Regions from separate parts of the Sporolactobacillus sp. PKPK-6 genome, predicted to be linked through region 2. Evidence: riboswitches for the same ligand, from Rfam matches in the RefSeq annotation. Region 2 holds a riboswitch; each other region holds the start of a gene.
The links. Region 2 has a riboswitch for cyclic di-GMP ahead of AC1MBV_RS04435 (EAL domain-containing protein). Riboswitches for the same ligand answer to the same signal wherever they lie in the genome.
Positions count from the first base shown of each region.

Region 1: linked by a shared signal. The riboswitch ahead of AC1MBV_RS11345 (hypothetical protein) and the one ahead of AC1MBV_RS04435 (EAL domain-containing protein) in region 2 are both predicted to bind cyclic di-GMP.
Region 3: linked by a shared signal. The riboswitch ahead of AC1MBV_RS14370 (CAP domain-containing protein) and the one ahead of AC1MBV_RS04435 (EAL domain-containing protein) in region 2 are both predicted to bind cyclic di-GMP.

Region 1 covers NZ_JBWXPA010000002.1:98,424-102,610, reverse strand. Annotated here, with positions in the region: gene AC1MBV_RS11355 (APC family permease) at 1-101, shown strand, start outside; gene AC1MBV_RS11350 (VanZ family protein) at 482-1,384, shown strand; cyclic di-GMP riboswitch class I at 1,508-1,590, shown strand; gene AC1MBV_RS11345 (hypothetical protein) at 1,656-1,985, shown strand; gene AC1MBV_RS11340 (3-oxoacyl-[acyl-carrier-protein] synthase III C-terminal domain-containing protein) at 2,068-3,054, shown strand; gene AC1MBV_RS11335 (flavodoxin) at 3,259-3,720, shown strand; gene AC1MBV_RS11330 (AEC family transporter) at 3,846-4,187, opposite strand, start outside.
Region 2 covers NZ_JBWXPA010000001.1:919,827-924,013, reverse strand. Annotated here, with positions in the region: gene flgL (flagellar hook-associated protein FlgL) at 1-118, shown strand, start outside; gene AC1MBV_RS04450 (DUF6470 family protein) at 143-736, shown strand; gene fliW (flagellar assembly protein FliW) at 740-1,183, shown strand; gene csrA (carbon storage regulator CsrA) at 1,187-1,426, shown strand; cyclic di-GMP riboswitch class I at 1,637-1,719, shown strand; partial or broken gene AC1MBV_RS04435 (EAL domain-containing protein) at 1,917-2,510, shown strand; gene AC1MBV_RS04430 (PilZ domain-containing protein) at 2,523-3,095, shown strand; gene AC1MBV_RS04425 (LysR family transcriptional regulator) at 3,278-3,553, shown strand; gene AC1MBV_RS04420 (hypothetical protein) at 3,842-4,180, shown strand.
Region 3 covers NZ_JBWXPA010000002.1:731,461-735,647, reverse strand. Annotated here, with positions in the region: gene AC1MBV_RS14385 (FAD-dependent oxidoreductase) at 1-653, shown strand, start outside; gene AC1MBV_RS14380 (DnaJ family domain-containing protein) at 671-1,048, shown strand; gene AC1MBV_RS14375 (cupin domain-containing protein) at 1,054-1,689, opposite strand; cyclic di-GMP riboswitch class I at 1,983-2,069, shown strand; gene AC1MBV_RS14370 (CAP domain-containing protein) at 2,109-2,951, shown strand; gene AC1MBV_RS14365 (MerR family transcriptional regulator) at 3,004-3,774, opposite strand; gene AC1MBV_RS14360 (permease) at 3,937-4,187, shown strand, end outside.

The sequences.
Region 1 (4,187 bases), on a different contig from region 2:
CCTTGTTTAGTTATCTTTTCTATATTTGGGGAATTAAAAGCGGCTGGCAGACTGAACAATTGAAAAAACGTGAGGATGCTATGCGTAAGCAGAACGTTTAGATTATAAAATCAATTTGCTATGAATAAAGGAAAAGGCATCACTTCGATTAGAGAAGATGATGCCTTTTTAAGTTCAACGACCTGTCTTTAATCCTTAACAGAAAAATCTTAAGAAATAAATAAGAATTTTTTCAACAGAAAGCTCCTTTTTGAATGCTTTAATAGTGTTCAGAAAGGAGTTATTCCATGTGCAGTGGATTTCATCACACTAATTGATTCCATACGCATAAAATGGACATCTATGTACATTTTTTCAAAAAACAGGGAATAACTCTATTATTACTGACAAGAACGAAATCTGAGTTGATAGTGAAAGTGCAAACTTATTATGTAATCAAGGAGCATATTCAGCACATGGATGAAAAGGAAGGGAAAGCAAAATGATTCATAGATTGAAAGTCAATGATTGGGCTAAAGCAAGAAAATGGATGGATTTGCATCTCTTCTTTAAATTCATGTTATGGTTGCTGTTTCTTATATACTTGTATTTTCTGCTAAAAGTTAATCTATTTGAGCATGGTCTGGATTGGAGAAACTCTCGTTCTATTAATTGGGTTCCGATGAATCGGATCAATACTCTGTTTTACTTATCAGATCATCGTGATCCCGGTTATCAAACCGCTTTGCTGCGTACATTCCAGTCGTTTGCATTCTTTATACCTATGGGCTTTCTTGTGCCGACACTAAGAAAAAAGTCGATGGAATTTGAGCAATTTATCTTCATTTCCTTTGCTATCTCATTTACAATTGAATTGGTCAAATATGCATCAATGACCGGACGCAGTGATGTGGATGATCTGATTCTACATGTCTTGGGAAGTATACTTGGTTTCTCGCTTTGGCATCTTTTATGTGAATGGTTTTCCATGCATCACATAAATCGGAACACGCGTATTTTTTTAATGACTCTTTTAATTAGCCTTTGCCTGTTTTTATTTAATAATGATGGAATGACGCTTGCCGGATCAGCAAATATCAACAGAGACATGATCGGTGTCACTCTTGGTATTCCTGAATACACTGGATCATTTCTTCGTGGGAATACGCATGATTTAATTATGAAAACAGATCCTGATCAGGGGAGTATGCAGGTAACCATTTCGATTGATAAATCGACAAAATTGTATTTGGAGAAGGAGACAGACCATAGTAATTTATCTAAAATCACTTTAAAGAAAATATCGTTGAACCGAATGCGGCAATTCAATGAACATGAGAAGATTCGTGTTTGGGGAAAACAACTTCCTACCACATTTATTGCAGACATTGTTATTGTTCGTTAAAGTTGCAATGTATTTACGAAATATAATGTGAAAAAAGAACCAATACTTAGTACTCTTAACTAATATCGTAAAAAATTATACGATACAATAGTATTAAAAATTGATAATTATTACCAATTGAATAACTGACAAAAGCAAACTAACCGAAAGATTAGGACGCAAAGCCACGGGTCTAATGCGAAAGCAAAGACAGCCGGGTTACCATTGGACATAGAAGCTGTGATCAACATGTCACGGCTTTTTTTGTTAATAAATAGTGGGGGTTTATATGATGGGGAAATACAGTGTAGTGACAACAGGTAACGACATCAGTGTCATGTGTGAAGGCGTTTTTACAATGGAGGATGCATCTGGGTATATTGAAGAATTCAAAAAAGCCGCTGCCCAAGTAAATCCACCAACATGTAATCTAATGCTGGATGGTTCCAAACTAAGAGTATCATCGCAAGAAATGGTTGGTATGCTCACTAATATTATTGCAATGTACAAGGACATGGGTTTCCAGAACATAACCATGGACTTGGGAAAGAGCGCAGTTGTTAAGATGCAAATTAAACGGTTAGCCAAAGAAGCAGGGCTTACCCAATTCAAATTGCTTTGATAGAAAGATAGATGTTTAGGTGCTGCAATAAAAATCTTATCTCGATCAATGAATCATCTTTGGCTCATGGAGGAGTGCACTTGTGATCAATGTGAACTTATTAGGGATTGAAATGTATCACGGAGAAAGAGTTGTTTCCAATGATACATACATCAACCATTTTAAGCAAAAAGGAAAAGACTATACTCATTTTTTCAGAGATATTATTGGAATGGATAAGCGGTATTTGATTGACTCAGAAAAAGAGAACAGTCTGACCATGGCGATAACCGCAGCTAACAAAGTATTGAATAAAACTGGAATCAGTGGTGCTGATCTTGATCTGATCGTTCTTGCCAGCTTTTTTCCGGAAAATACTGTGCCGCCAAGCTCCATTCATCTTCACCAGGCTATCGGTGGTAAACCTGAATGCGTCTGTCTTGATCTTAATGGAAATTGCGCCGGAATGATTTTATCATTTGAGAATGCAGCAAAATATATGGCACTCTCACCAAACGTTAATCGTGCCTTAATTGTTGGATCAGATTACATTAATTCAGTCGTTAATCCGGATAATGAACTTTGTTATGGGCATTTTGGCGATGCTGCATGTGCCATAATATTAGAGAAGACAAAAGAAGATCGAGGATTTCTTGGCGCAAGATGCCGGATTAATTCGAGTGAACATAATAATATTCTGTTTCCCAGTGGCGGAGCATCTAGAATTCGTGAAGCATCAAAGAATGAAAGACTGCTTGAATGGAAGCCCTTTGAAAATGTCTCGCTTGATTCAGCTGCAAGGAACATGCGCGAACTGCTTATGGAAAACCAACTCTCACCAAATGATGTGAGTATGTTCTGTTTCTCTCAGTATGCATATGCCAATATTGTTGATCTTCGAAAATTACTCGGCATTGATGAATCACGCTCACTCTTTATTGGCAATGAATATGGCTATACGGGAGCGAGCAGTCCGTTTATTGCTTTTTACGAAGCACTGAGCCAAGGAAGTGTGAAGAGAGGTGACTATGTCATGTTCTGGACGATTGGTGCCGGATCACAAAACATAGCCGTTCTTATACGTTATTGAATAATCCTTTATAGATGCACGAACAAGTCTGAGCTAAATGATATTAGTGGCTCGGATTTTTTTGTCGTTATAGAAATCTTGAAGTACCTTTACCTAGAATAATCATTCTGGGTATTTAACATGAGGAACAAAAATGGTATCATTTTAATGAAAATGAAATTCATTATCAATTAAAATCAAGGCTTGAAAGAAGGTTCGTATATAATGGCAGATATTCTAATTGTCTATGCCAGTGAGACAGGTAACACTGAAGAAATGGCGCAAAAAATAGCTGAGGGTGTTAAGCGTGTGGGGATTGATCCGGCCGTTAAAGACGTTTTAAACTTATCAGCGTCAGAATTGAATGATTACAATGGGATTATGTTTGGCAGCTTCACTGATGGAATGGGCGATCTTCCATACTCAGTTGAAGATTTTCTTGACACAATTAGCGAGAATGATCTTAAAGGAAAAGCTGCCGCTTGTTTCGGCTCCGGTGACAGCAGCTATGGGCTCTTTGCTGCTGCTGTAGATACCATTCAAGAAGCACTTGAACACTGTGGAGCGGAAATTATTGAGGACAACTTCAAAGTTGAGCTTTCGATGACTAAAGAAGAGCAGGGCAAGGCAATACAATTAGGTGAATCTTTTGCGAGAAAGATTCTCGCAAAAAGAGAAAAAGATTGAATATAAAAAAGTAAGCGAAAGGCAGATCAAATGGTCTGCTTTTTTTCTGCATCGTAAACTATTGTAAATAACGTCCTTTTCTAATTTATACTCCGTTTAACAATAACTTTCTTGCAAATTGCCAGTTAACCAATGTAAATTAAAAAAGGGAGATAGATGAAGCTGAGAATTGTTGTGATGGTAACGATTAGTGAAGCAAGCTCTGAGTCCCCATCAAATTTCTCGATCAGCATGACACTGTTTACTGCAGCAGGCATGCTGATTTCTACAAAGAGGACAGAAGCGAGCATGCCATGAATTCCGAGTGAAAACAAAACTAATTTAGCAATGATCGGGACGATAAGCAGACGGAGAAAGACGCCGATCCATACCTCGCGGCGCCAAACGCCTGAAAATTTTGTGCTGCCCAGCTTTACGCCTAAAATTAGCAGTACCAGAACCGGATATGCCGTACCGAGCATTTGAAC
Region 2 (4,187 bases):
AGATGCAGATTATGCAGAAACCATTGTGAAATTAAATCAACAGCAAAACGTTTACAATGCATCGCTTTCCGTCGGTGCGAAAATCATCCAAACGTCCCTTGTCGACTTTTTAAATTAATAAATATGCAGGTAGGACGATGACATGGCTAAAATTCTTCCGCATGTAGAAATGAGACAAGTTTTCGGCAGAGTGTCAGTAAGTACACAAAATGCGACGCAAACGATCCGCCAACCAAAGGCAGAACAATCCATACAACAGCCAAAAGCGGACATGACGATTGACCGAGAACCGGCACATGTGCAGATTGATCAGTCAGCCGGATGGCATAATCTTGATCTGAAATCGGCAAGAGTACGTATTGCCGAGGCGGCAGATGCCGGCAAGCAGGCGGTACTTGATGGAATCGCACGCCATTCTCAAGAAGGAGACGAGCTTCTGCATATCGAGCGCAATAGGGGAAGAAATCTGTTTGCGAAGCAGGCTGCCGATAATGTGAATGCAGCAGTCATTGGTACACGTTACAGTACAGGCAACACACCTGCATCCCAAGCGGTCACTTATGATGTGACACCCGCAACTTTGCAGGTGAATTGGCAAATTCATGCACCAATGATTCAAGCGACCATTAGTGCGCCGGAATATAGTTATCAGCCAGGACAGGTTAACATTTCCATGGAGCACTATCCATCACTTGATATTCAGGCGGTCGGCATTTTTATTGATGAGAAAGGATAACGAATGGTTATGATCATCCAAACAAAGTATTTTGGCGAACAGGAAATCAAAGAAACAGATATTATAGCGTTCTCGTCGGGGCTTCCCGGATTTGCACACGACCATCGGTTCATTATTCAGCCATTTGGCGAAACCTTCTCCATCCTTCAGTCGGCAGACGATGCAGAGGTCGCATTCATTGTTACCTCACCTTTTTACTATTTTGAGAATTACAGCATTGATCTGCCCGACCATTTTGTAGAACAGCTCGAGATTCGTTCGCAGGAGGACGTGGCCGTTTGGGTAATCGTCAGCGTACGCAATCCTTTTTCTGATTCCACGGTTAATTTAAATGCACCGGTCATCATTAATGTAAATAAAAAAGTTGGCAAGCAGTATATACCCGAGCAATCCGATTACTCTCTTCGAATGCCACTTACCGCGCAGCTCCAGGAAAAGAGGGTGTAACCGATGCTCATTTTGACCCGAAAGCTTGGCGAGTCGATACGTATCGGTGATGATATTGAAGTGAAAATCGTAGCGGTATCCGGTGATCAAATAAAATTGGGAATCACGGCACCACGCGAAGTTGACGTGAATCGCGGCGAGATCTACGAAGCAATTCGCAAAGAAAATAATTCCGCGGCAACCAGCAAACTCCCCGCGGACATTCTGAACACAATGAAATCAATGAAGAAGAAGGATCATTAAATAGACGCGGGCAACCGTGTTTTTTATTTGGATTTCTTTAATGAGAAAATCGTATGTAAAGTGATAAAATTCAATTTGAAAAACAGCATAATAACGATTACATGTACCTTAATGATTGAAAAATTTTATATAAAGGTGAAAAAAGGTCAAAAGGTCTTGAATCTTTATCCCCGCTGTGCAAAAATGTTCATACATTAAAAAAACTATTTTCAATCGAAATGGCACACCTATTGAAAAATAGGGTCGCAAAGCCACGGGCCTACGGTTCATGCTATGGCAGCCGGGTTACCGAAAGGGAAGCAATGATCGTTCTACTCCCACATTTATTTCGGTGCGCCGTTTTGAAGTCAAAAAGGGGCGAGTGAATCATGTGGCTTTTTTATTATCTCAGGAAAGAAAATTTTTTTCATCATTATCAACCGATTGTCAATCTGCAAACAAAAGAAATTGAAGGGTATGAAGCACTTTTTCGCTCAAAGGTTTTTCTAAACCCGGAACGAGCATACCGACTGGCAATCAGGAAAAAAAGCTCTTTGAATTTGATGCACATTCAATAAGAAAGGCACTGTGTACCTTCGTCAAGGACGGACCTGCTCAAAAAGGCAGAAAACTGTTTATTAATGTTTACCCATCAACGATTCTTCATCCGAATTTTGCTACGTTTATTCTTCGGCTCATTGATCAGTGCTCCATTCCTGCTAGCCAGATTGTGTTGGAAATCGTCGAACATGAGATGATAACAGATTTTATCAAACTTACACAAGCTTTGAAAGCTTTGAGAAAAACGGGAATCTTAATTGCGGTCGACGATTTTGGTAAAGGGATTGACAACATTAATCGAACAATCGAAATTGATGCTGATTATATAAAATTAGATCGCTATTTCTCAATTGGTTTAAGCAAGTCAAATAAGAAACAGGCCTACGTCGAATTTCTTGTTCATTACTGTAATCGGTTCGATGTAAAGCTGATTTTTGAAGGGTTGGAGACCGAAAGCGACATTGATTGTGCGCAAGTGCTTGGCGTTTCGTATGCACAGGGTTTCGCTATTGGTAAGCCGCAGCCTATTTCTCAATCTATATAAGGTGATGTACCTATGTCAGAAAACGCAATTATAGTTCTTGGTGCCGGAATTGAAGGTATTTTCCTGCTCGCTGTTCTCTTTGCATTCATTATGTACTACAACAATATTTTGAAGAGAGATCGCTTGCTCATTACGGATCTTAGGAAAAAGATTTACAAAAAAAGCGAATTTGATCGTGAAAAGGAACCAAAAGAACGCCGCCGTCACTACCGCATTGAACTGAACGGAGAAAAGTGTACGGTACGTGTCCTTGATTTTGGCGAACAGACTCTGCAAGGTTTGAATAATAAATCAATTGACGTGGAAATGCTTGATCTTAGTGTAAGCGGAATGAAAATTAAATGCGGAATTGATTTTCCCATTAAGGAAGAGGTTCATGTATTTCTGTCCTTTGCCAAAGAGGATGGCACGATCATTCATGTTAGAGGCGAAGTGATGAGAAAGGAAACAAAACATGGATGTCCAACAGTAAATTATGGTATTCAGTTTGTGAATCCAAGTGCCAAGGAAGAGACGGAAATTCAATCTTATATGAATCAAAAAGAATTGTCAAAAAAGCTTTTGAACTCTGCAATCAGCCGCTGATTTACGGATGACAAAGGATTGGTAATAATTTGAGAAGCCTCCAATTGATTTTTAGAGGATTCTTTTTATCAAAAAACTAAATTATCCGAAATATCAGTGCAATGATGATGTTTGCGTCAATGAACAACTGCCATGGTCTTTATTCAGACGCTGTGGCGTGAGAGAAAGGAAAGTGATGACCATTGACCATTGATCAAATCGAAACATTCCTCGCAGTTGTCAGACATAATGGATTCCGTCATGCTTCGTGTGCACTCTTTTTAACCCAACCTTCTGTTCGTACACGAATTAAAAACTTCGAAAAGGAATTAAATGTGCCTCTGTTCATTCACACCGACCGCACAATTAGTTTGTATGAGAATGGAAAAATACTTTTACCGTACGCAGAAGGCATTACTCGACTGTGTCATGAAGCGAGAGCCGAGCTTGCAAAAATATGCACGATGCATCCTATATGAAATAAATCTTTGACAGATTGAGCAGTTCACGTTAAAATAAGAAAAATTAATTGATGCACAAATACAATGTGTCGTGCCCCGACATAATGGGGCAAAGCGCCTGCTTATTTTTCAAACAATTGTAAAGTGTAACAAAAAAGCGACTTTTTTAATAAAATGGACAAAACACACTTTTTTCGGAAGGAATGAACAGTCCATCGTCACATTTAAGATCCATTGTTGCATAAGCCATGCAACAGGATGAAAAATGGAAACAAGTGGGCTGTTATAAAAAGGAGGATGCAACACGTGATGAATCATCCGAATGACGCCAAAGTCGATGACTATCTGGACCTGTATCTCTTCGCTGCGAAAATCAAGGATCATGAATGGCAAAAGGAAATAAAAAATAGTTTGGCAGCTTTTGTAAAGGCAACAGCTGACCGTGATCGCCAGAGAGCAAGTGACTTGCGTGTCCAGCTCGGTTATGTCAATCGCAGAATTCTCGGCCTGTATCAACAATTGCGTAAACGCAATGTCGAGCTTACCGAAGGAATAACCAATGAGCTGTACGCGCTAAAGCAGCGCAGACTGGAATTGGAAGCGGAGCTTAGCCAAATTAGAGAGCAGAAGCGCCGCATCAGCTAAATGAGCA
Region 3 (4,187 bases), on a different contig from region 2:
GCGGCGAATCAATGGCTGACCATTACCAGCGATTAGCAGACTTTGCCTCCACGCATTTTGGATTGGAGACGGCGGCAGCACATTGGTCTGCCCAAGATTTCACGACATTGGATCAAGTCCCTTATATAGGAAGACTTGCAAATAATAATCCGCGCATTTTGGTTGCCGCAGGTTTTCATAAATGGGGAATGACCACAGGCACGTTAGCTGCTCAGCTCATGACTGACTTGGTCCTGGAACGCGCGAACTCATATGCAGAGCTGTTCAGCCCCGCTCGGTTTGAAGCGGCGCCAATGCTCGCAAGCTTCCTCGTTGAAAATATGAAAACCGCCGGGCAGCTGATTAAAGGGAAGGTCAGCAAACCTGCACCGCTTGACGATCACTTGCAACGAGATTGTGGCATGATCGCATCGCTTCATGGACGAAAGGTCGGCGCGTACCGCGACAAGCACGGGGACTTAACTGTAGTTGATGCGACTTGCTCCCACATGGGCTGCGAAGTAAACTGGAATCAAGACGAGCGGACATGGGATTGCCCTTGCCACGGCTCGCGCTTCAAAGCCAATGGAGAAGTGCTCGACGGTCCGGCGAAAGAATCATTAGCATTGCTTTTTTCGGAGTCTGATCATCAAAGCAAAACACAGAATACCTAAGAACGGGAGTGTTAACGATGGGCATTATCGAAATCATGGCTGAAGAGAAAATTCAGGAAGGCTTAAAAGCAGGTGCGTTCGACCATCTTCCGGGTAAAGGAAAGCCGCTTGTGCTTGAAGATCTGTCGGCGGTGCCGAAAGATCTGCGTGCCGGTTACAAGGTGTTGAAAAATGCCGGCATGCTTCCTGAAGAATTGCAAATTAAAAAAGATATGGTCACACTGAATGACTTGCTCCAGTGCTGTGAAGATGATAAGGAGCGCGACCGCCTGAATAAGCAGCTGCGCTATAAACAATTAAAATTCAACCAATTGATGGAAAAACGTTCGATCGCCCATTCATCAGCTTTTCAGAGCTATCGTACGCGCATTTTCAATCGGCTTCATTTCTTCTGAAATACTTATTTTTTCTTCCAGATTGTCAGAAGCGGTCCACGATTCCCATAAACAGGATCCTGTTTTGGTTTTCCAACCTTGCTAATATTTTTCTTGAATGTCGGAGTTTCTTTAGTTTGTGTATCATAATCCTGTCCGTTCGGGTATCCGCCGGCAATGGAAAAATCGCTGCTTGCAGAGAGCCTTTTATGCCCAGTTCCTGCGGGAAGAACAAGTACATCACCAGCCGACACTTTGAGTTTTTTGCCCTTCTCTCCGCCAATCATCAGTGTTGCATGTCCTGAAATAACACCGAGTACTTCATGAGATGTGCTGTGAAAGTGATGAAAAGGAAAGACACCGTCGACCCAGTTATTGCCCCAATTGTTTTTCTTGAAAGTGTTCACAATCTGCCCGGTCCTTCCTTTAAATGCACCGGGATAAACCAAGACCTGAAAATACGGATTGTTGGGAATGGTTCCGTCATCTTTAAATGTGTAAGTTTTCACTTTGACGAAGTTGTTTTGTCCTTGTGGTTCGTGCTGCTCAGAAACTGATGTCTTCGCTTTGTCTGCTGAATGAGTGTTTGAGGCTGAATTGCTTCCGCAGGCGGAAAGAATCAGGAGCGGAGCAATACCGGCTATTTGAACCCATTTCTGCATGATGAATTCCTCCTTCGATAGGATTTACCAATTAGTATAACACCCCGAATATTTTGATAATAATGATCTGCTTGCAAGCACTTTTTAAATATCTTCAGTTTAGTAGCTTTTTAAGATTGGTGATAGATTGACGATTTTATTGGTCAGAGTGTGAATGTTTGCGTTCATCTCAGCGTCCATCAAAAAAACAAGAACTTTTGTCAAGTATTCTATTAAAGAAGCAAATCTAATATTGTAATAAAAAATAGATTGTTGTATAGTTAAATTAACCTAATACTTTAGAAAGAAATCTTTTTTCTAAAGGGCAAAGCTACTGAAAAGTAGTGACGCAAAGTCACAGATCTAAGGCGAATATTCGCTAGGATGGCTGGGCCGCCGTATTTGATTATCAAACGTAAATGAGAGGAGATTTTTTTATTATGCGTTTTTTTAAGCATACTTTAGTAGGTTTATTGATTATTATTCTATCCCTGACAACCGCCTCCATATCAAACGCGGATCAGTCGAAGTCAACTGCCGGCTCAACGAAACAATCCCAACCAGTTGTTCAACAGAACGAGTCGATTACAAGCGGTGTTGAAGCAAAAACGGTCAAGAAGCATGCAAAGAAAAAGGCGAAAAAGCCTGCAGTTAAGAAAAGTATTAAAAAGAGCGTAAAGAAAAAATCGATAAAGAAGACCGTAAAGAAAGCAAAGAAGTCAGTTAAGAAGAAAAAGACGGTTAAAAAAGCAGTAAAGAAAGCAGTTAAGAAGACAGCAACGGTACATAAGGCTGCTGTAAAAAAAGCGCCGGTAAAGACAGCAGCAAAAGCACCAGTTAAAGCTGCTGCGCCAAAGGCTCAGACAACTGCTCCCGGTCAATATAATGCATCAGTGGAACAACAGATTGTCTCGCTTGTAAATAATGTTCGCGCACAAAATGGACTGCAGGCACTTCAAGTAAAGCCGGAACTTCAAAGCTTTGCCCGTCAATGGAGTCATCAGCAGTTTAGCAAAAGTGCAATGAGCCACGGCATGATGAATTTCTCACGGAATACAATAGCAGGACAGAACGTGGCCTATGCTAAAGGTGATGTAAACTATTTCGGATGGGATCAGATTTGGAGTGCTCAAGCGACGATGAATGATTGGATGAATTCTCCGGATCATCGTGCAAATATCCTAAAGCCTCAATATAAATATATTGGTGTCGGAGTTGTCTATGGACAAAAGAACGGCAGCTCAGACGGTTGGGCTTTCTTTACACAAGATTTCTCTGATTAAAGTTCATGAATAGAAAAAAGCTCTGACATTGTCAGGGCTCTTTTCGTTTCGGTTACGGTTTCGCAGTGTAGATCTGTATGGCATCACGGAGCATTTCCGCAGCTCCTTTTGCGACATTGTTTTCGTAATACTTTGTAAAACGCGGATCATCGACGTACATTTGGGCAAGTCCTGCATGGGCTTTTTTTGAATAGGTTCCCTTTGGCCAAAAGAAGCTGAGCCATTGCCGGTGAAGATCCGCTGCTTTCTGAGCACAACTGCTCTCCGGATCATTCAAACTGAGTGCTTCTCTTAGATTTTCAAACATCTCATTTTGGATCATTACCGTTTTTTCATAATCTTCCTTGCTTATATTGGCGAATTGTTGATTGGACTTCTTCACTGTTTCTTCTCCGTATTTTTCACGAATCTCTTTACCGTATTTCTGTTCATTCTGATCGAGCATCTTCTTTTTAAAGCCTACAAATTTTTCTTGATCACTCATAACGGTCTCTCCTTTTTGCGAAGCGAGCGTTTTTTCAATCGTCGCGATCAGTTGATCAAGGCGCTTTTTCTCCGCAATTAATTTCTTACGCTGTTCAGTCAGGGCGTCCACTCGATTAAAATCGTCCGCAGATAAAATGTCAGATATTTCTTTGAGGCTAAATTTTAATTCACGAAAAAAGAGAATCTGCTGCAGACGATCCACTTGTTTTGGTCCGTAAATCCGATATCCGGAAGTGTTAATGGACTCCGGTTTCAGCAAATTGATCTTGTCATAGAATCGCAGTGTGCGTCCGCTTACGCCGGCTAAATCACTGAGCTGTTTGATTGTATAGTTCATGGAACCCCTCCTGACACCTTTACTTTACACCTTGACGCAGCGTCAACCTCAAGACTTTTGTTAGAAATTAATCTGATATTCATTTTGAATTAAATCTTACAAAATAAAACATAGTTTTGTCATCATCAGCATGCAGTGGTAGACTTGGGAGTGTTTTTATTGATGCGTATAAAGGAAGGTATTGGTGACATTCTTCAATCAGTTCCCTTGAACGGAGTGATCTTAGTGTTCAGTCATTCATTTCTCCAATTAAACACAATCTTTATCAGTATTATTATTGAAGCAGTCCCCTTCATCATTATCGGGGTGTTTATTTCTGCAATCATTCAGATGTTTGTTACCGATTCTTTGCTTGCGCGCATTGTACCGAAGAACAGAATAGGATCGGTCGTTTTCGGAACATGCATGGGTTC